DNA from 4 places in the Rossellomorea sp. YZS02 genome. Region 1 is predicted to be linked to each of the others. Evidence: riboswitches for the same ligand, from Rfam matches in the RefSeq annotation. Region 1 holds a riboswitch; each other region holds the start of a gene.
What was found. Region 1 has a riboswitch for S-adenosylmethionine ahead of SLH55_RS07175 (O-acetylhomoserine aminocarboxypropyltransferase/cysteine synthase family protein). Riboswitches for the same ligand answer to the same signal wherever they lie in the genome.
Positions count from the first base shown of each region.

Region 2: it holds a riboswitch for S-adenosylmethionine, as region 1 does, so the genes downstream of both, SLH55_RS12920 (YezD family protein) here and SLH55_RS07175 (O-acetylhomoserine aminocarboxypropyltransferase/cysteine synthase family protein) in region 1, are expected to answer to the same signal.
Region 3: it holds a riboswitch for S-adenosylmethionine, as region 1 does, so the genes downstream of both, SLH55_RS12020 (methionine ABC transporter ATP-binding protein) here and SLH55_RS07175 (O-acetylhomoserine aminocarboxypropyltransferase/cysteine synthase family protein) in region 1, are expected to answer to the same signal.
Region 4: it holds a riboswitch for S-adenosylmethionine, as region 1 does, so the genes downstream of both, SLH55_RS06645 (methionine ABC transporter ATP-binding protein) here and SLH55_RS07175 (O-acetylhomoserine aminocarboxypropyltransferase/cysteine synthase family protein) in region 1, are expected to answer to the same signal.

Region 1 is NZ_JAXBLY010000005.1:190,158-195,813, reverse strand. Features, by position in the region: gene SLH55_RS07185 (S41 family peptidase) at 1-68, opposite strand, end outside; gene metX (homoserine O-acetyltransferase MetX) at 222-1,295, opposite strand; gene SLH55_RS07175 (O-acetylhomoserine aminocarboxypropyltransferase/cysteine synthase family protein) at 1,494-2,789, opposite strand; SAM riboswitch class I at 3,051-3,168, opposite strand; gene SLH55_RS07170 (PLP-dependent aspartate aminotransferase family protein) at 3,257-4,396, opposite strand; gene SLH55_RS07165 (DUF302 domain-containing protein) at 4,526-4,906, opposite strand; gene SLH55_RS07160 (redoxin domain-containing protein) at 4,981-5,562, opposite strand; gene SLH55_RS07155 (hypothetical protein) at 5,555-5,656, opposite strand, start outside.
Region 2 is NZ_JAXBLY010000012.1:49,675-55,330, forward strand. Features, by position in the region: gene SLH55_RS12910 (anion permease) at 1-822, opposite strand, end outside; gene SLH55_RS12915 (phosphoadenylyl-sulfate reductase) at 880-1,578, opposite strand; gene SLH55_RS12920 (YezD family protein) at 1,682-1,837, opposite strand; SAM riboswitch class I at 1,923-2,028, opposite strand; gene SLH55_RS12925 (MaoC/PaaZ C-terminal domain-containing protein) at 2,224-2,628, opposite strand; gene SLH55_RS12930 (MaoC family dehydratase N-terminal domain-containing protein) at 2,625-3,074, opposite strand; gene fabG (3-oxoacyl-ACP reductase FabG) at 3,098-3,856, opposite strand; gene SLH55_RS12940 (acyl-CoA dehydrogenase family protein) at 3,878-5,053, opposite strand; gene SLH55_RS12945 (NADPH:quinone oxidoreductase family protein) at 5,079-5,656, opposite strand, start outside.
Region 3 is NZ_JAXBLY010000011.1:20,620-26,275, reverse strand. Features, by position in the region: gene SLH55_RS12050 (arsenate reductase family protein) at 1-25, shown strand, start outside; gene gcvH (glycine cleavage system protein GcvH) at 155-538, shown strand; gene SLH55_RS12040 (YusG family protein) at 632-868, shown strand; gene SLH55_RS12035 (toprim domain-containing protein) at 1,043-1,402, shown strand; gene SLH55_RS12030 (thioredoxin family protein) at 1,405-1,716, shown strand; gene SLH55_RS12025 (hypothetical protein) at 2,504-2,857, shown strand; SAM riboswitch class I at 2,962-3,068, shown strand; gene SLH55_RS12020 (methionine ABC transporter ATP-binding protein) at 3,221-4,243, shown strand; gene SLH55_RS12015 (methionine ABC transporter permease) at 4,240-4,908, shown strand; gene SLH55_RS12010 (MetQ/NlpA family ABC transporter substrate-binding protein) at 4,925-5,656, shown strand, end outside.
Region 4 is NZ_JAXBLY010000005.1:58,638-64,293, reverse strand. Features, by position in the region: gene SLH55_RS06655 (MetQ/NlpA family ABC transporter substrate-binding protein) at 1-101, opposite strand, end outside; gene SLH55_RS06650 (methionine ABC transporter permease) at 123-788, opposite strand; gene SLH55_RS06645 (methionine ABC transporter ATP-binding protein) at 778-1,791, opposite strand; SAM riboswitch class I at 1,862-1,967, opposite strand; gene SLH55_RS06640 (LacI family DNA-binding transcriptional regulator) at 2,676-3,665, opposite strand; gene SLH55_RS06635 (alpha-glucosidase) at 3,733-5,382, opposite strand; gene SLH55_RS06630 (carbohydrate ABC transporter permease) at 5,465-5,656, opposite strand, start outside.

The DNA.
Region 1 (5,656 bases):
ATTCCTCCTGCACCGATCAGCATGCTAATGATGATGGTGATGATGAGCCTTCTGCCCGTCCACTCCATATATTCCCCTCCAGCTAGTCGTTTGTTTATGGTCTGGATGAAAATCTTCCACCCAACGAAAAAAGACACCACACAAAAACGCGCTAAGGCGGTGCGATGTCTTTGCTTATCTAACTATATGCCGGAAGGGGACGAGTTATGATTGGATGGAGATTATTTGATGTTCGTCGCCATTCTTTGAACCTGATGGTGTTTGAGATGGGAAGAGATGATCCCTCCCCACTTCTCAAATTCCACTAAAAATCCGTCATGACCGAATGCTGTCGGGATATAGTAGTGCTCCCCATTTGATACTTGTTCCGTGAAGTCTTTTAAGTATTGAGGGGAATAGATCAAATCACCCTCGTAGCTGATGGAAATCAGCTCGCACCGATAGGATTCAGCGACTTTATCCACACCTCCCCTTCCTCTTCCGATATCATGGGTATTCATGGCTTTCAACAAGGTAAGATAGCTGTTGGGATCAAAACGCTTTCCTAATTTCTTTCCTTGATAATCCAGATAGCTCTCTACATTAAATTGCTCATTCGTCCTCTCCCGCTGAAACCGCTGATCGAATAATTCCTGGGTCCGATACGTCACCATCCCGACCATCCTTGCGATCTCCAGCCCTTTTAAACCGGCTCCCTGGGGATAGTGTCCGTTATAAAATTCTGGATCCCCTTCGATCGCCGTGATCCCGATATGATTGAACGCGAGACCATAATCATTCAGTGCCGGTGAGACAGCAAGGGCGAACACTTTATTGATATAGGAAGGGTACAGCACTCCCCACTCAAGCGCCTGCATACCACCGAGTGAACCTCCGATCACAGCTTCTACGTGCTGGACGGATAGCTGCTGCAGCGCCTCATATTGGGCATGGACCATATCTCTTATCGTGATGTGGGGGAAATCCGGACCGTATCGCTCTCCGGTATCCGGATTGACGGCCGTTGGACCACTGCTTCCTTCACACCCTCCCAATACATTGAAAGCAACCACATTGAATCGCTCCGTATCAACATACGACCCGGGGCCAATCAGTCCAGCCCACCAGCCGCGGTCCTCACTGGTACCTTTGACAATATGGGTTCCAGTGAGGGCATGACATACGAGGATGACAGGGCCATCTTTACGACCTGTACGCTCATATGCAAGATGAACATTTTCCAACTCGATGCCTGATTCTAACGTGAGGGATGGGATGGTAATGGAGCTTACTTCGTACGAATATGAATTCTCCATTCCTCCACCTCCTTTTTGGTGTTGTTTGGGGTGATCGATGGGTTGAGTTTTTCCACCGACCATATGTCCCGATTAGTATTAAAGGTTCATTTAAATTTGACTGCAAGAAGCAGTTTCGCTGATATCTGTATACAGTAACCCGCTGGATGCCCTTTTACTAGCATCCAGCCCTGGATTTATCTTCAATAAACCTAAATCTTATACCTTCGACGTTTCCAACGCCACTTCAATCGCATGATCCAAATCCTCGATCAGGTCTTTCACAGATTCCAAGCCGACGGAAAGTCTTACAAGATCCTCGGTTACCCCGGTCGCGCGGATTTCCTGCTCATTTAATTGCTGATGCGTCGTGGAAGCTGGATGAATGATCAGTGATTTCGCATCCCCGACGTTGGCAACATGGGACCATAGGGAAATATTATCAACGACTTTCCGCCCTGAATCCCTGCCCCCTTTTATGCCAAAGACGACGATGGAGCCTGCTCCGTTTTTTAAATATTTTTGAGCAAGTGCGTGGGATGGATGCTGAGGCAGTCCAGGATAAGACACCCACGCGACCCCGCTGTGCTGATTTAAATGCTCCGCAATCTTCAATGCGTTTTCCGTATGACGTTCGATACGGAGGTGCAGGGTTTCAAGTCCCTGCAGCAACAGGAATGCGTTTTGAGGACTTAAGCAGGCACCGAGATCCCTGAGAAGCTGCACTCTAAGTTTGGTGATAAATGCAGCCGGGCCAACATCTTGTGCGTAGCGAAGTCCATTATAGCTTCTGTCCTCTTCCGTGAATCCAGGGAATTTCTCATGGTTCCAGTCAAACTTCCCTCCGTCAATGACGACGCCTCCGATTGCCGTCCCGTGACCACCGATCCATTTGGTTGCAGAGTGGATGACGATATCCGCTCCCCACTCGATCGGCTTGCACACGTACGGAGTGGCAAAGGTGTTATCAATGATAAGTGGAATGTGGTTGTCATGCGCCACTTTTGAGACCGCCTCGATATCCAGAACGTGAAGGCTTGGATTTCCAATCGTTTCGGCAAATACCGCCTTCGTTTTCGGCGTAATTGCTTTACGGAAGTTCTCAGGATCAGTCGGATCCACAAAATGAACCTTGATCCCGTATTTCGGCAGAGTCGTAGAGAACAAGTTATACGTTCCACCGTAGAGATTTGTGGCTGCCACGATTTCATCTCCTGCTCCAGCAATATTCAGGATCGACAGGGAGATGGCGGCCATTCCCGATGACACCCCAAGGGCCCCGATGCCTCCTTCTAACAAGGCAAGGCGCTTCTCCAAAACGTCGACTGTCGGATTCATGATGCGTGTATAGATGTTGCCAGGCTCTTCAAGGGCAAATAGTTTGGCTGCATGATCGCTGTTATCGAATACGTAGGAAGTAGTTTGATAGATCGGTACCGCTCTTGATCCTGTGGATGGGTCGGGCTCCTGGCCGCCGTGAAGTAGCAGAGTGTCGAAATCGAATGATTTGGTCATTGGGAATTCCTCCTGGTTTTTTTAGATTTGGGCTTTGGATTGGTTTACGGTTGGTTTGGTTTGGTTTGGTTCAGCTGTTGAAAAGGGTGGTTTTTTCAGCTGTTGATTATTGGGATGAATTCACCTGCTGAATTTTCAAAGAATATCAGCAGCTGAACTTCTCCAAACATTCTCCTGCTGAACACAAAAACTGAGAAGATAGAAGAGGTAAAAACAAAAAACCCTCTTCCTAAGAAGAGGGTCTAAATGAATAGGGTCCTCCTCTTATCTTTCAGGCAAATCGCCTGCAGGAATTAGCACCTTTTCATGCGACGCTTTAGCGTACATGAAGGTTGCCGGGTTTCATCGGGCCTAGTCCCTCCACCTCTCTGGATAAGAGCATATAGTTGTCAAAGTAAAAAATTCTTGCGTTGAGATGAATTATAAAGGGTAAGGAGCACCATCGTCAAGAGTATTTTCAGAATTTTTTATTTTTTAACAGAAGCTACAATGGCGTCTGTAAACTGAGCGACGATGTCTTCCCCATCCTCGATACCTAACGATATGCGCACCACATGGGTGTTGATGCCAAGTTTCTCCTGAGCTTCTTTCGGAAGGGCACGATGGGATGTTCCAAGTGGATACGATACCGTCGTTTCCACACCGGCCAGGGACGGGATGATTTTGATCCAGCCAAGGGACTTGAAGAATGTACTGATGTCACATGTTGGCTCAAGTTCAATCGTCACGATTGCACCGTTCCCTTTTTCTGATAGGTTGCTTGGGTAATAGACCGATTTCACTCCTCTGTTGTTTCGCAGTTCATCTGCAAGGGTCTCTGCGTTACGGGCCTGTGTCCCGACTCTCAGTGCCAGCGTTTTGGCACCACGGCAGGTCAACCAGGCTTCGAAAGGGCTTAAATTCGAACCAATATTGACCACTTTCTCTCTTGCTTTTTGGACAAGCTCTTCGTGACCTACGACCACCCCTGCCGTGATATCACTGTGTCCACCGATATATTTCGTCGCGCTGTGGGCGACCAAGTCTACGCCTTCAAGGAAAGGCTGGCGCAGAAACGGCGTGGCAAACGTATTGTCAATCATCGTTTTCAAGCCATGCTTTTCCGCCAAAGCGACCATTTTAGAGATATCTTCAACACGCATAAATGGATTTGTGACGGTTTCACTGTAAAGCAGTTTGGTTTGCGGAGTGATCGCTGTTTCTACTTCCTTCTCATTTGTAAAATCAACGAATGATGTGGTTATGCCGAATGAGTTCAGTTCTGCTTTTAACATATGGAAGGTACCACCGTACAAATCCTCTGCTGCTACGATATGGTCTCCTGATCGAACGACAGCCAGGATTCCCACGAGGATGGAGGATAAACCGGAAGATGTGGCGACACCAGCTGGTGCTCCTTCCAGGTCCGCCACCATCTTCCCCAGTTCATCGGTGTTGGGATTACCCGTTCTTGTATAGAGATAAGGAGACTTCCCCTCATAAAAGCCCTCCAGCTCCTCCAGTGAGGTAAAAGAAAATGCAGACGTCTGGTAGATCGGCGTCGTCTTACTGCGGATTTCCTCCGTTCCCTTAAGCTGACTATGTACAACCTTGGTGGTGAATTTCATATTTCCGTCATCCTTCCTTTATCTATGTATTTTAAAAAGTGTATCATATTCAGAAGATTGTGAGGAGTGAGAGATGTTGGTTTCCATAAAAAAAGAACCTGTCGCTTTGTTGCAACAGGTTCCCATCCATCAAACGTTTTCTAAACAACCGATCAAGCGATTTTCAATATCCAATGCCAACTCTTTCAGTTCATCATTATCAACCATCTCAATCAGCTTGCTCGGCTTCGCCATACCGACTTTGGTTGTTCCGCCTTCTGTGTATACCGTCACTTTACAAGGCAGGAAGTAACTTACGAGCATGCTTTCCTCCAGCACTTTCTTTGCTTCATGCGGATTGCATACTTCGAGCACGACCACTTCTTCATTGAAGTCCAGACCCTTATCCTGGAGCTTCCCGGCAAGGTCAAGATTCCAAAGAACACCGAAACTTTCCTCTTTAAGTGCGTTCTCAACGGCTGTCACCGCTTCTTTCACATTCATTGAAACTTCTTTTGTGTAATGGAACATATTGATCCTCCTTTTTGAGTCATGGTTACTTATACCTCATAGCGTATGTAATGAAACCAGGTCCGTCCCTCCCATTATTCCATCTGTTCGACCATTTTACCCATCATTTCTTCGTTCATGGGGCCGACGATTTTGTGCTGGATGAGGCCGTTGGTGTCGATCATATAGGTGGTCGGAATGGTAAAAGCTCTGTATTCGTCTCCGATATCACCTTTATCATCCATGAGGATCGGGAAGGTGAGCTCGTATCCATCGACAAACTGCTGGACCGCTTTCTTTCCGTCATCTTGGGAAGTCAGATTAACGGCAAGTATTTCGACATTCTCTTTATCCGCATTTTTTTCATAATACTGTTGCATATGGGGCATTTCGGCTTTACATGGCGGGCACCAGGTGGCCCAGAAATTCAGGATCACTTTTTTTCCCTGATAGTCGGACAGTTGAATGCTCTCGCCATTTAAAGTGGTGAGTTCAAAATTCGGCGCACGGTCACCTTTCGTCAGCCCCTGCTTGGCATTGCTCAGGTCCATGGACTCTTTGGCTAATTGTGCTGACTCTTGCTTTGCCTTTTTTTCCTGTTGATCCTGGAACAGGTTAACTAGAAAAATCCCAATTAGCAGTGCAACGATTGCCAGGGCAAAATTCCGTTTATTCAATATGGTTCCTCCTCCCGCATAAAGCAATTAGATAGATCATCACCACTACATACGTCCATGTAACGGTAGTGAACGTAAAACCTGTATTTAACGA
Region 2 (5,656 bases), on a different contig from region 1:
TTTGACGATTTTCTTTTGCAACATGTGCTTGCCGTTTTTTGCTACTCCTAAGCCTATGATGGAAGAGGACGTAACTTGTGTCAGAGGGATCGGCAACCCATACAGAGAACTCAAGATGACGAGGAAGGCTCCTGTTGAAGAAATGAGAATTCCTTCTGCTTTAGAGTATTGCGTAATTTTCTTGCCGTTTGTTTCGACTACTTTCTTTCCCAACAAAACAGCCCCTAGACCAACAAATGCACCACCAATCAAGATTCCACGTGAAGGTGTTATCAACCCGGCACCGACCAATGGACCAACGGCATTGGCAACATTGTTCATCCCTGCTGAGAAAGCTTCAAAGAATCCGGCGATGATCAACAGATAAGCAAGCCACTGTTTATCAAAATGATACCCCCGCTTTTCAAGCTGGACTAAACCCCATCCTGCAAGCCAGGTCACTAAGAAGGCGATAACAGGAACGATAACCCAGAAAGACATAATCGTAATAAGTGATTTTACATACAGAACCTGATAGGCTACCCCGACTCCTACAACTGCTCCCACCGTTACTTCACTTGTAGACAGAGGAATGCCGATCACATTCGCCAGAAACAATGAAATCGTTGCAGATAATAAAATAATGAGAACGATCTTGATCGACAATAAATTCTGCGGGATGATTCCTGAACTAATCGTCTTTACAACCTCTCCACCACCCAGAACTGCTCCGCTTAGGACACCTGCTGCACAAATCCATAATGCTGTCCTGATGTTCTTTACCGCTCCTGCACCGTATGCGACTCCCATTGATGCAGCCGCTCCACTGGCACCAATGTTCATAGCAAAGAACAAACTAATGATAAGGGCTGTGATTTCAAGCAAAGATTTTCACCCATTTCAATGAAGGCCGCATTCTGTCTTTCCTTTTCCTTTCCATCTTCCGGAGCGGAGATCATTGATATCATAGGCCGGTGTTGTGCAATGAGTGCACCCGATACTCGGATACCCTTGATCGTGAAGGGAGTTATAAGTCAGATTATGTTTATGGACGTATCGCCAAATCTCCTTCCAGGTCCAATGAATTAAAGGGCAAATTTTAACCGATTGGAATTTTTCATCCTTATTGATGAATTCAACGTGTCGTCTTGTGGGAGATTGTTCCCTTCTCAACCCCGATATCCAGGCATTGCCTTTGGACAGAGCATCCTTTAACGGATCAAGCTTTCGAATTTGACAACATTTATTCGGATTTTTCTCCCATAATTTATCCCCATATACTTTTGCCTGTTCTTCCATTGTCAACTCAGGTTTTTGCATTTTAATGAGTAGTTCCGGATATGCCTCTTTCACTTTTTCTATCGTTTCATACGTTTCCTTAAAATGTACGCCCGTATCGAGGAATACAATGGTTGCCTTCGGCTGTACCTTGGAGATAAGATCAATGAGCACAATGCCTTCAATTCCGAAACTACATGCATACACCACTTTTTCACCATAGTGGCTGAACGTCCATTCCAGGACATTTAACGCTCCTTTGTAGACCGGATCCACTTCGAAATCCAAGGTTGGCTGTTTCCAAGTCTGATAGGTTAACATGATACACCCCTTTTCCTGATGCTTATCCAAATAAAAAGAGGCGATAACAAGATAAAAGGGTATCCCTTATCTTTGTTATGCGCCTCTAGTTTGTCTAGTCAGCTTATTTAATTCGAACTTTTTCATTTCTCTCTAATTGAATGACTTTTCCGTCTTGAACAACAATGGTGATCGACCCATAATTCATGGTCGCAAGCATGGATTGGATCTTCTCTGCTACTTCTTCAAAATTTGCTTGTTGACTTTTTTCTTTCGCCACATGATTCCCCCAATTTTCATCTTATCCAGTTCACTCACAAATAAAAAAACAACCTTCCATTTTGGAAAGTTGTTCAGGTAAGGATACCTTATCTTCCAAAATGGATAAACATTTTGCTGGAATTAGCACCTTACAATACGTAGGTTGCTGGGCTTCACAGGGCCAGATCCCTCCACCACTCTGGATAAGAGTTATTAATTTTAATATTCTAAATAATATCACATTCCACAAAGAAGTCAACCCGAGTTTTTTGATCGGATTTATATCTTTTGGCTCATTTTATGGAAACGCTCATTCTCTTTATGTCTATTCGATCTGTTTGGGATTTAAAACACTATTTTTAGATAGTGCTGTTTTCATTATTCTGTGACTTTCTTTCTCTCAAACTAAGAAATCAACTCAAAGACAACTTTACCTTCAATCACTGTTTTTTCTGCTTGATTGGTTGCAGTGACATTAAAATGGAGAAGGTTATCCTGTCTATCCAGCATTTCTGCCCGCAATGTAATCACATCATCCAACATGACCATCCCTTTAAAGCGTACCGAGTAATCCTTGATAAATCCTTCTTCATGAAAAGGACTGAAGAGTTTTGACACATTCCCCATCGTCCACATGCCATGAGCGATGATTCCTGGCAGGCCAAGCTTCAAGGCTTCGTCATCGATCGTATGAATGGGATTATAGTCCCCGGAAGCCCCTGCATATTTAATTAAATCGATTCTCGATACTGGATCCAATTCAACCGGAGGAAGTTTAGCTCCTACATGGAGTGATAGTGGTGTTGTCATTTACTCAACCTCTTTCTGACTGTTTCTGTAATAATGACAATCGCTTGAGAGGTGAAAATCCTTTCCCCGTGCATATCTTCACCCACGTCTTCCATGACAAGAAAGCCCAATTTCCCACCTGTCCCATTTCGTTCATAATAGTCTTTAATTTCAGTATGACACCGTATGCCTTCTCCTACCCTCAATGGCCTTTCATATCGAAAGGATTGTTCGCCATGTATCAATCCCACATTGGGTAAATGAAAACCTTCAACGGAGCCATATTCCAATACTCTCGGAAAAGTTGGGGGAGCGATGTTCCCTTTATATCTCGACCGTTTCCCGGCATGCTCATCAACATAAATGGGATGGGGATCTCCTATCGCTTCCGCAAACTTCTTCACCGCACCTTTTTCCACAATATTTAGGACTGGAGCCGAACGTTTCCCAATATATGCTTGAAACATAATTTCCACCTCTTTCTCCCTTTTTAATTTTTTGGTCCACCTGCTACATAAAGGATCTGACCATTGACAAAAGATGACTTTTCGTCTGCAAAAAAGGCCACTGCGTTGGCAATATCTTCAGGAATCCCGCTTCTTCCAACGGGGATTCCTTGCAGGCTCGCTTCTACCAATTGCTCAAATGTAATCCCTATTCGTTTCGCCGTCTCTTTCGTCATCTCGGTTTCGATGAAACCGGGTGCTACCGCATTGGTCGTAATTCCAAACGGTCCGAGCTCAATGGCGAGGGTTTTCGTAAGCCCTTGAAGACCCGCTTTTGCTGTGGCATAGTTTGCCTGTCCCCTGTTCCCGAGAGCAGAGGTCGAAGAGATATTGATGATGCGCCCATACCTTTGCTTCACCATGTATGTCTGCGCTGCCTTCGCTACATTAAATGACCCCTTCAAATGCACATCCATGACGGTTTGCCAATCATTCTCGGTCATTTTAAATAGCAGATTATCCCTGATGACACCTGCATTATTGACAACAATGTCAAGGGAGCCAAAGGATTCATACACTTCCTTCATCGCATTTTCCACTTCCTGTGATTCCACGACATTGGCCATTTTTGTATACAATTCATACTGCTTAAATTCTTCTCCCGCATCATTCAACGCCTCTTCATTCACGTCGATAATGGCCACCTTCGCTCCTTCTTCAGCCAGTAGTCCCGCAATCGATTTACCGATCCCTCTGCTTCCACCCGTCACCAGTGCCACTTTTCCTCTGAATCGTTCGCCCATTCCTTTTGCCTCCTTGTAAAATTATATAAATTGCCCCAGTTTCACATGCCCTTTTAATAAATTTCTTGAGATGATCAGTTTTTGGATTTCATCAGTTCCATCATAAATGCGCCATAACCTTGCCTCACGATACCAGCGCTCGATGGGAAGCTCTCTTGTATAGCCCATCCCCCCGTGAATTTGCAAGACACGGTCGACCACTCGATTTCCCATATTTGATCCATAAAGCTTTGCCATCGATGCCACATGGCGATTGTCCTCACCCTGATCGAGCGTGTAGGCTGCATTTAACACAAGCCAGCGGGCCGCTTCAATTTCTACCGCAGAATCCGCAATCTGCCATTGAATTGCCTGCCGGTCCGCGATAGGTTTACCAAATGTTTCTCTTTCTTTCGAATAGTCGATGGCCATTTGAAGAAGGCGTTCTGCTGCTCCAACCGCCTGGGCACCTACAATCCAGCGGGCAAAGCCGATCCATTCCAAGCCCAGATCATAACCTCTATCGATTTCACCAAGGATGTTCTCCTCAGGAACCCTTACATCTTCAAAAATAAGGCTCGCCGGTCCCCATTCACCCATCGTATGGATATATTCGGACTTCCAGCCCATACTTCTATCGGCAATGAAGCAGGTGACCCCGTCTCTCCCCGTAAGCTGGTGTTTTTCTTTATCCGTGACGGCCATGACCATGACAAAATCTGCTTCGTTTCCACCCGTAATGAACGTTTTCTCCCCATTTAATATCCATTCGTTTCCTTCTTTCACTGCTGTGGTACGGATATTACGGGTATCAGATCCCGCTCCGGGTTCCGTCATGGCAAAACACGATTTCTTTTCTCCATTAATGGTTGGGATCAAGTAGTTTTTCTTCTGTTCTTCGTTGGCGTAATAAAGTATGTTATCGGCATAACCGCCGAAGGAGAATGGAACAAAGGTCTTGGAGATTTCCATATAGACGATGGCCATCATCATGTGACCGAGATCCGCCCCTCCGTATTCCTCGGGAGTGTTGATGCCCCAGAAGCCGGCATCTTTAGCCTTCATTTGCAGCTCATACTTTTTTTCCGGCGAGAGGCTGGGCTTTCCTTCCCTTTCATTTCGGAGCACTTCATTTTCTAAAGGAATCAATTCCTTCTCTACAAATCGACGGATGGTCTTCTGGATCATTCTTTGTTCGTCTGATAAGCGTAAGTTCATCATTCTTCCCCCTATTATTTTAAAATCATGGCTGCAGGATCACTTTTCCGACTGTTTGTCTTCCTTGCATGAGGGAATGAACCTTAGCCGCTTCTTCCAATGGAAATACGTGTCCGACTGTGACCTTCAAATCACCGCTTGCCACATAATGAAAGATCTCGTGCAACGTTTTCTGGGTCAATTCGGAATCCCTCATCAAAGGAGGAAGAAAAAATCCGGTCACCGACTGATTCCGGGCCATTAGTGAGGATGGATAAAATCTGCTTTGCTCGCCGCTGGCGACACCGTAAATGATGAGTCTTCCGAAATCGGCAAGACATTTTAATGTTTTGTAGAAGACGTCACCACCTGCCATCTCCAATGCAAGATCCACACCATTTCCACTTGTCGCCTCCAACACATTTTTCTCCCATTCATCTTCTGTGTAGTTGACTAGTACATCTGCACCCATTTCTTCCGCAAGGTGGAGTTTTTCTTCTGTGCTGGCAGTGGCGATTACCTTACCTGCACCGAATCGCTTTGCGAGTTGAACGGCAAGGAGCCCGACACCACCTGCTGCGGCATGTACGAGAACAGTCTCACCCTGCTCGAGTCTACCAAGTG
Region 3 (5,656 bases), on a different contig from region 1:
AACATTTGAAGATACCTGGAAGTAATTCGGGGCCCTGGATTCCCTAAATCATGGGCTATGAAAAAGTTTCATTATTCATACTTGGTTTTCTTGCTTTTTCAATGAAAAGTGTGTCAATATTAGGTTGTATAACTAGCATTTGGAGGGATAGAGAATGAGTACACCGAAAGAACTTCGTTATTCAGAAGAACACGAGTGGGTCAAAGTTGAAGGGGAAAATGTACGCGTAGGAATTACATCATTTGCACAATCTGAACTGGGCGATATCGTATTCGTCGAGTTACCTGAGGTTGGCGATGAAATCAAAGCGAATGAGCCATTCGGCAGTGTTGAATCGGTTAAGACCGTTTCTGAGCTGTATGCCCCTGTTTCAGGTAAGGTGGTAGAAGTGAATGAAGAGCTGTCCGACAGCCCTGAATTCGTGAACGAATCACCTTATGAAAAGGCATGGATGGTCGTTGTTGAGCCTTCAGATGCTGGAGAAGTAGACAAGCTTATGACAGCTGAACAGTATGACGAAATGATTAATGAAGGATAATATCTGCCAGGACACCTTGAGGATTTCTCAAGGTGTTTTGTTTTTCTTTTTGGGCATCATATGACTACGCGTAAATAGAAAGGATGAAGACGTATGGTCCTTGAACCAAAGAAATTAGATGTGACAGGCAGAGTCACTGGTAAACTAAAAAATGGTGAAGTTGAGTTATACCTTGATAATCAACCGATCGGCAAAATGAGTCTGCCTCTTGATGGGGTGACTCTGGAACCGAACTTTGAAGCAAAGGAAAATAAAATTTATCAAAGCTATACTTCCACTGATGGACATGACGCCAGATATACGGATTGTGATGAAGGTGGATGGTGTTAGATTTTCTCGGTGCCAGATTCATTATTGAATCTGGCACCATTTCTATACGTAATGAAACAAACCACTTGCACTATTTTTTGTAAACATGAGAAAATATGAGTAGAAAGTGGACATCATCTCTTGTTATCTGAATATACTATCCTAATCTTATTTCTGAAAGATAAGGTGATGATCATGATGGAACTTGACGAAAAGGTAATTATCGTTGAAGGAACAACCGATAAGAGAAAAGTAAAAGACATTATTAAAGAACCAATTGAAATCATTTGCACAAATGGAACGATCAGTATTACAAAGATGGACGAACTGATTGACGAACTGTTTGAAAGGGATGTGTACATCCTGGTGGATGCCGATGATGCAGGTGAGAAGTTACGTAAACAGTTTATGCGTGAATTTCCTGAGGCCGGACACCTTTACATCGACCGGATGTACAAAGAAGTAGCCGCAGCTCCTGAATATCACCTTGCCTCTGTTCTGATCGGAGCAAACATTGATGTGCATAAACAATATCTTGGAAAAAGGATGATCTAGTTTTGATCGAGGTAAGCAGTACAGAAGAATTACAGCAATCGATTGATGGTCATACGTTAGCAGCCGTATACCTTTATACACCAATGTGTGGTACATGCCAGGTTGCAGGTAAAATGATGGACGTTGTGGAGAAACTTCCCCAGTCGTTCCATTTTGTGAAAGCAAACTTGAACTACTTGCCCGAATATGCAGAAGAGCACTCCATTGAAAGTGTACCCTGCCTGCTCCTCTTAAAAGATAGCGTGGAACAAGAAAGGATTTATGCCTTTCAATCCGTTCCATTCATCTATGAGACCATCACCAAGAATGCTTAGAGAGATAAAAGACCTTTTTAAAGAGGGTCTTTTTGTTTGGCTGTTTTCGCAAAGATTGTTGCTATTCTCATACAAACCAAGATATACGATGCTCTGTCATTTAAGTTATGGTGCAGGAGGGTGAAGGGAACTGCTTCGCTTTCCACGGACGTTCGGCCGAGCCTCCTCAGCAAAAACCGCTTCCGGGGTCTCGGCACGCCTGTTTTCCGTAGGAGTCTACGCAGTTCCCTTCACCCTCTGGAGTAGTATGTGTTGACAGAGCAAAATGGTGTGTGACCATCAGTTTTAAAAGAGTATGGGACTATGAAATAAAATCAGTCACTGCAACGAATGAAAAAGCAGTGGCATACCCGATCTCCACATTTCCTTTGTGATAGTCAAATTTCGCGTCAGTTGATTGGAGCGGAAGGTGCTCGACTCCTGCGGGAAACGCTGGACAGGTGAGACCCCGCAGGCGAAGCCGAGGAGGCTCACCGCCAGCCCCGCGGAAAGCGAGCACCTGTAGCGGAAATCAACCGCCACTCGCTACATCCAAAAACAACAATGTTTACGAAAACAGCCTTTTGTTTTTATACTTTGGACATTTTAGCATTTTTCGTTCTACATTCGCAGACATATTTCTCGGGAAATGGTTCGAATCCCCTCATTTTTTGACCTTCCATCATCCAAATTCTTACTGTTCGACAAATTTGATACATCCGTTCAAAACATGTCGAGAATGTTTAAAAGGGAATGATCACCTGAAGTGGAATTGTAAGTATATAGAAGTTTCACTGGGAGGGTATTCATGCGACTATATTTAGAGGAATTAGTAGATCAGTGTCATTCAAGATACCATTTACGACTCTTGTTTCCAGACAGCCCATTTATCCTTCATTTTCAATGCAGGGATTGGATCTATGGAATTTCCATTTCGAACAGCCGTTGTGCAGTATTAGAAGATATAATGCCTGAAGCACATTTTGTGATCGAGGGAGAAGAGGGGGATATCATTTCTCTGTTGACAGGTGAAGAGCGATTGTCCCAACTGGTTGAAAAAGGAATCCTTGAAGTCAGGGGAGGATACCGCCCGCTGCTATTTGTGGAGTCGGTGCTTTGGTTGACAAGGTCCAGGGTGAAGGAACCGGTTAAAGTGTCATAAAAGTAAAAAAAGAATTGACACTTTTCTATATCCGATGATAGAATCTCTCTTGTAGCAAATTTTCAGAGTCTTTAGCTAATAAAATTAAATAACTTGATACTTTACTCTTATTTAGAGAGGTGGAGGGACGTGCCCTATGAAGCCCGGCAACCGTCAATGAAAATTGAAATGGTGCCAATTCACTCAAAGCGATTGCTTTGAAAGATGAGAGAAAGGATAGTCCTATATATGATTATGCCTTTCTGCTTATCGCAGGAGGGCATTTTTTTATTGAATATCCTGAAAGAGCTTGAGAGGTTGCAGGGATATATTTACAATCCTGATTAAAACGACCGTTTTACTTAGAAAGAAGGTGGAGACAACATGATCAGCATTTCAGATGTAAAGAAAATCTATCAATCCAAAAATGGTCCGATTGCTGCAGTTGATGGAGTAAATATTGACATTGCCGAAGGAGAAATTTTTGGAGTGATCGGCTATAGTGGTGCAGGTAAAAGTACGCTGATTCGAATGCTCAATGGACTCGAGGTTCCGAATCAGGGTATTGTCGATGTGAATGGACAAATCGTTTCCAAGGTGAAGGGGAAAAAGTTGCGAGAGGCAAGACAGTCCATTGGAATGATTTTTCAACACTTTAACCTCCTCTGGTCCCGGACTGTCCTGCAAAATATTATGTTCCCCTTGGAAATTGCAGGGGTACCCAAGAAGGAAAGGATACAAAGAGCCAATGAATTATTGGTGCTGGTCGGATTGGAAGGCAGAGGGGATGCCTATCCTTCTCAACTGAGCGGAGGGCAGAAACAAAGAGTCGGGATAGCGAGGTCTCTGGCGAATAATCCAAACGTCCTTCTATGCGATGAAGCCACCTCAGCATTAGACCCGCAAACCACCGATTCCATCCTTGATTTGCTGGTGGACATCAATCAACGGTTAGGACTCACAATCGTCTTGATCACCCATGAAATGCATGTGATCAAAAAAATCTGTCACCGTGTGGCTGTCATGGAAAAAGGGAAGGTTGTAGAAATTGGTGATGTCCTGGAAGTGTTCCGGAATCCACAAGAGCAGGTGACAAAGCGATTTGTAAAGGAAGTATCCCAAGGAGAGGAAACGGGAGAAACAATTCAGCACCTATTGGAACAGTATCCGAATGGAAAAGTCATTAAATTTACATTCGTGGGCGATTCGACTGAGCAACCGCTCATCACCAGCCTGATCAGGAAATTCGATCTTGAAGTCAATATCCTGCAAGGGCAAATTTCACAAACACAAAAAGGAGCTTACGGTACGCTATCCGTCCATCTGGACGGGGAAGAACAGACGGTCAACAAAGCCGTTCAGTTTGCCGAAGAGCAGTTGGTTAAGGTGGAGGTGTTACGAGGATGATGGAGAACTTATTTCCGAATGTGGATTGGGAAAAGATGTGGGAAGCCACCCTTGAAACCCTTTATATGACCGGGATGTCGGTGTTAATTACATTTGTATTGGGGATGATCCTTGGAATTTTGTTATTTCTTACATCCAAGGAAAATTTGTGGGAGAACAAGCTTACTTATACCATAACGAGTGCAGTGGTCAACGTGTTCCGCTCCATCCCGTTCATTATCCTGATTGTACTATTGATTCCCTTCACCAAATTATTATTGGATACGATACGTGGAGCGAACGCAGCTCTTCCTGCTTTGATCATAGGAGCGGCTCCTTTCTATGCCAGGATGGTTGAGATTGCTCTGAGAGAAGTGAACAAAGGCGTCATTGAAGCAGCGAAAGCAATGGGAGCTAAAACGAGTACGATTATATGGAAAGTATTGATCCCTGAATCACTTCCGGCTTTAATATCAGGAATCACAGTAACAGCCATCGCCCTCGTTGGATATACAGCGATGGCAGGGGTCATCGGGGCAGGAGGCTTGGGGAATCTCGCCTATCTGGATGGATTCCAGCGCAGCAGGGAAGATGTAACACTGGCAGCAACGATCATGATTTTACTTGTCGTTTTCGCCATTCAACTAATAGGTGATTTCTTTACAAATAAATTAGATAAAAGATAAAAAGGAGAGAATGATAATGAAAAAATGGGCAGCAGGTATTATTGCAGCAACGAGTATCTTTGGTTTAGCAGCATGCGGGAATGATTCAAGTTCCGGAGGCAGTGACGAGAAGGAGTTAGTGGTTGGGGCATCGAATGTACCTCATGCAGAAATTCTTGAACAAGTGAAGCCGATCTTAGAGGAGGAAGGGATCGATCTTCAAATCGAGACGTATCAGGACTATATCCTACCGAACAAAGACCTGGATAATGGGGACCTGGATGCGAACTATTTCCAAACCACACCGTATATGGACTTACAAATGAAAGAAAATGACTATGATTTCGTCAACGCCGGCGGAATTCATATCGAGCCGATCGGTGTATACTCTAAAAAGTATAAATCACTTGAGGACCTTCCAGAAGGCGCAACGATTCTCATGAGTAACTCCGTTTCCGACCATGGACGCATCCTTACTTTATTGGAGAAAAAGGGTCTGATTACATTAAAAGACGGTGTCGAGAATACACAGGCTCAACTGGAAGACATCAAAGAAAACCCTAGAAACCTGAAATTCGATTATGAATACGAAGCAGCCCTGCTTCCACAAATGTATGAAAATGAAGAAGGGGATGCGGTCGTCATCAATTCGAACTATGCCATCGATGCTGGCTTGAAGCCACTCGAAGATTCAATTGCCATCGAAGACAGTAACTCACCGTATGTAAATGTGATTGCAGTGAACAAAGGTGATGAAAACAAAGAAGAG
Region 4 (5,656 bases), 130 kb from region 1:
GTTACTTCTTTTTTATCTTCCGAGCTTGCCTCTTCTCCCCCACAAGCCGCTAATACGCTCACGGTTAGTGCTAATGCTGCTAATAGAATCCACTTTTTCACTTGTTGTTCCCCCTATAGTAGTTATCGTTTATCGACTAATCGTGCAAATGCATCACCCGTGTATTGGATGAGTTGAACCAGACAAATCAGGATGACGACGGTCGTGATCATCACCGTGTTGTCATATCGGTAGTATCCGAAGCGGATGGCCAGGTCCCCGACCCCTCCTCCACCGACGATGCCGGCCATGGCGGAATAGGCGACTAAACTGATCGTTGTAATCGTGATGGCCTGTATGACCGCCGGACGTGCTTCCGGCAACAGCACATCTTTGATGATCATCCATGGACTTGCGCCCACTGAAACCGAGGCTTCAATGACCCCTTTATCAATCTCTCGCAATGACGTTTCTACCATTCTCGCGAAAAACGGAATCCCCGCTACAGAAAGGGATACCGATGCCGCTGTCGGTCCGATCGTAGTCCCGGTTAATAGTTTGGTTAAAGGTAAGAGTGCCACTAATAGTATGATGAACGGTACCGAGCGGACCATGTTTACGACGAATCCTACGACCTTTTTAATAAAACCGTTTTGCAGGAAAAGTCCCTTGTCTGTGACGAATAGGAGAATTCCCAAAGGCAACCCCACTATGATCGCTACAGCCAGTGAAATCCCCACCATATACACCGTTTCGAAAAAGGCTTTATTCAACTCTGGCAAAATAGCAGTCAATGAATCAGGCAGCATCCTCGAGCACCTCCAGGCTTTGTGTCTTCGCAGTGATATATTGAACTGCCGCTTCGATCTCGTCAGGTGAGCCGATCAGCTCCATGATGAAAATCCCCAGTGGAACATCCTGGATATATTCAATTTTTCCGTGAAGGATATTCCCTCGGACCTTATATCGCTGAAACACCTCTGAAACAACGCTTTCCTCGGCGATGGATCCTTTGAATTGAATCTTGATGAGCTTCCCTTTTCTTGATTCCACCAGGTGCTGCGGCAGTTCGAATTGGAGAATCGTTTCGATGAACTGCTTCGTCAAAGGTTGTTTCGGATCAGCAAACAAGTCATACACCGGACCTTCCTCCACGATTTTCCCGTCCTGCATCACAGCCATCCGGTCGCAGATTTCTTTGACGACTTCCATCTCATGGGTGATGAGGACGATCGTCAATCCCAGTTCCTTGTTGATTTTTTTCAAAAGCTTTAAGATCGATTTGGTCGTATTCGGATCCAGGGCAGATGTCGCTTCGTCACAAAGTAATACTGATGGGTTGTTTGCAAGGGCCCTCGCGATTCCTACCCTCTGCTTTTGTCCGCCGCTGAGTTGAGCAGGATACGAATCCGCTTTATCTGAGAGACCGACCATCTCGAGGAGCTCGGTGACTCTCGGCTTGATTTTCGCTTTCGGCACATGTGCCGCTTTCAAGGCAAAAGCCAGATTGTCATAAACCGTCTTCGATTTGATCAGGTGAAAATGCTGGAAGATCATGCTCGTTTTCTGACGGGCGAGCCGGAGTCCTTTTGGCGAGAGCTTCGTAAAGTCCTGTCCATCAATGATGATCTCACCTGATGTCGGGGTCTCGAGTAGATTCAGGCAGCGGATCAATGAGCTCTTTCCCGCTCCGCTGTATCCGACGATGCCGAAGATCTCCCCTTTTCCGATGGTGACAGAAACGTTATCAACTCCAACCACCGTTTTCTTCTTTGTTTTATACGTTTTCACTAGATTCCGAATCTCGATCAATGTGCACACCCCTTTTTTGTCCAATAAAAAATGCCTCTTTCAACTGAAAGAAGCATCGCCTGTCTATCTCGACTTATCTCTCAGAATGAAATCATTCTGCAGGAATTGGCACCGTTCCATTTCTGGAGGTTGCCGGACGTCATAGGGCCTGATCCCTCGGTCACTCTGGATAATTGAAAGTATGTAATTTTCAAAAAATAATCTTATAAAGGATAATACTGGGTATGAGAAAGGAAGTCAATAGTTGTTTTTACGGTTATTTTTATGTAAGCGTTATCTTTATTTTCATATCAATGATCTTTTCATAAAGCTGTTTTTACAAAGATTTTTGCGATTCATATACAGACTAAGATTTATAGGGTGTGGTGCAGGAGGGTGAAGAGAACAGTCCCGCTTTCCACGGACGTTCGGCCGATCCTCCTCAGCATAAACCGCTTCCGGGGTCTCGGCACGCCCGTTTTCCGTAGGAGTCTACGTAGTTCCCTTCACCCTCTAGAGTAGTAAGTGTGGACAGAGCAAAATAGATCGTGAACGTCGGTTATGCAAGGTTAAAGTAAGTACGATTAATTAAAATCGTTCATTACAACGAATGAAAAAGCAGTGGCATAAGAAATCTCCCCATTTCCTTTATGATAGTAAAACATTTCGTCTGTATAGTTGATTGGAGCGGAAGGTGCTCGACTCCTGCGGGAATAGCTGGACAGGTGAGACCCCGCAGGCGAAGCCGAGGAGGCTCACCGCCAGCCCCGCGGAAAGCGAGCACCTGTAGCGGAAATCAACCGCCACTCGCTACATCCAAAACCAACTATGTTTACGAAAACAGTGTTTCACAAATAAAAAAACTGCCCCCTCCCATACACCAGGGAAAGAGCAGGATCCATATTTTAACGTTTCTTCACTGATTCCCTTTCAACAAGCTCGGTCGTCAATTTGTAATACGAATCGACTTCTTCCTTCATGAGCATTTGAAAGATGAGATGAACGGCCAGTGCACCGGCTTCATATTTTGGCTGACGCATGGTCGTCAATGGCGGGGACACGTATTCCGACAGTTGGATATCATCGAAACCGATGATGGAGATATCCCCCGGTACGGAAATGTTTTTTTCGTTCAGTGCCTGCAAGCCGCCGATGGCCATTTCATCATTTGCGTAGAAGATGGCCTGGGGGACATCCCGTTGGGCAATCAGCATTTTGGTCGCCTGATAGCCTCCTTCACGGGTGAAGCCCCCTGATACCTTCCATTTCGATTTATATTCGATGCCGTGCTTGTTAAGTGCCTCCCGAAACCCCTGGAAACGAAGCTCGTTGTCATGGGAGTTGTATGGTCCGCTGATAAAGGCGATATCCCTGCTTCCATTTTCGATCAAGTGCTCCGTTGCTACAAGCGCCCCGTGTACATTATCGACTTCGATCTGGGTGACGTAGTCGCTTTTGATCCCGCGATCGAGAACCACGATGGGAAAGCCTTCCCTTGCCGACTCGAGGATCGTCTCGTCACTGATATTATGAGCGAGGATAATGACACCGTCGACACGTTTCTCCTTCAGAAATTTCACAGCGGTCGACTGCACTCCACCGATGGAACTGCATGCGATCAAGTCATATCCGTTTGTGGAGGTGACATCCTGTACGCCTTTGATCAGTTCGGAATAATAAGGACCTGAGAGGTCGCTCAATATCAAAGCGATTGTATTGGTGCTTGTCCTTTTCAAATCGGAGGCAAGCCCGTTTTTTTGATAATTTAATTGTTTGGCTGCTGCTAATACTCTTTGTCTTGTTTCTTCGCTCACTTTCTTACTGTTGTTCAGTGCATAAGAAGCGGTCGAAACGGCGACTCCGGAAAGCTTGGCCACATCTTTGATGGTTGCCATAAGTTCACATCCTATTGCTTCTATAAATGAAGGCATCCTTCTTCTTTCCATTATACATGAAAGCGTTTCAATTATTTGGTTGTTTTTCGATCAGATACACGACCGCTTCGTACGGACGAAGGGTGTGGATTTCCGATGGTCGTTCCCTTGTATCAGAATAGTTGCTGATGATGAGCGTTGTATGAGCATCATCGACGTTTTCCGGTAATTCGAATTGGGGATTCCCCCCATAGAAATTCGCCACTACCAACAGGGTTTGTCCTTCCCATGTCCTCATGTACGCCATGATTTCAGGATGCTCCTCCAATAGTAATTCATATTCTCCATAAATGAGAATATCCAATCGTTTCCTCAATGCGATGAGCTTTTGATAATGATAAAAGATGGAGTCTTGATTTCCCATTGCCTCGAGAGCATTTATTTCGTGATAGTTTGCATTTACTTCAATCCAAGGTACCCCATTTGTAAATCCGCCATGGACATCATCATTCCACTGAAAAGGGGTCCTGGCATTGTCGCGGCCTTTTGTTCGGATCGATTGCATGATCTCCTGCTCCGGTACGCCCTCTGACTTCTTCTCATTATAGTAATTAATGGTCTCAATATCCCGGTAGCGGGTGATATCGTCCCAATCGATATTCGTCATCCCGATTTCTTCGCCCTGATAGATGAAAGGGGTCCCCTGCATCATGTGAAGGACGGTTGCGAGCATCTTGGCGGATTCGACCCGGTATTCCTGGTCGTTCCCCCATCTGGAAACGATACGTGGCTGGTCGTGATTATTCCAGTATAAACTGTTCCATCCTTTCTGAAAAAGGGATGTCTGCCACGTACTCAGTACCTTCTTCAACTCTGTGAAATCCAGTTCCTTTAACGCCCATTTCCCTTCGCCCGCTCTTTCGTCCAGGGACATATGTTGAAAAGTAAACACCATATCGAGTTCATTCCGTCCCTTCCCTGTATAAAGCTGAGCGGTTTCGGTCGTAGCGGAAGGGGTTTCCCCCACCGTGACCGTCGGATATCGAGAGAGGACCTTTTCATTCATTTCCTGTAAATAATCATGAAGCTTTGGCCCGTCGGTCAGTACGTTTTCATCGACTTCCTTCCCGATCAGATCGATCACATCCATGCGGAATCCACTGACTCCTTTACCGAGCCAGAAATTCATCATCTTGTACAGATGCTCACGGACTTCCGGGTTATGAAGATTGAGATCGGGTTGTTTTTTACTAAAGAGGTGAAAATAATACTCCTCTGTCTCTTCATCCCATTCCCAGGCGGATCCGCTGAATACAGAGGTGATATCACTTGGGGTACCGCTCTCACTCTCTCTCCAAATATAATAATCCCGATAAGGGTTGTCCTTTGATTTCCTCGACTCCTTGAACCAGTGGTGCTCATCTGACGTATGGTTGATAACGAGGTCCATCATGATGTGGATGTCCCGCTTCTTCGCTTCCTCTATTAATCTCTCCATGTCGTCCATCGTACCGAAATCGGACATGATGTCATAATAGTTGCTGATGTCATAGCCATTGTCATCGTTTGGGGATTGATAGACAGGGCTCAACCAGATGATATCGATTCCGAGAAACTGGAGATAATCGAGCTTTTCGATGATGCCTTCGAGATCCCCGATTCCGTCCCCGTTCGAATCATTGAAGCTTCTCGGATATATTTGATAAATTGTGGATTTATGCCACCATGCTTTTTCCATCGTTTCACCTCATGTTTTTCAACTACTAATCAAAGAAATGTACCAGGTACAATCATCCTGATTTGTACCTGGTACACATCACTCACTTAATGCCCGACATCGTAAATCCTTCCACTATATATTTTTGGAAGAAGGAGAAGATGATGATGATCGGTACGACCATGAAGGCTGCCCCGGCCATCTGCAGGCCGAAATTATTGGCATATTGCCCCTGCAGCAATGAAAGACCGACAGACAATGTGTAGAGACTTTCATCGTTGGCAATGATCAACGG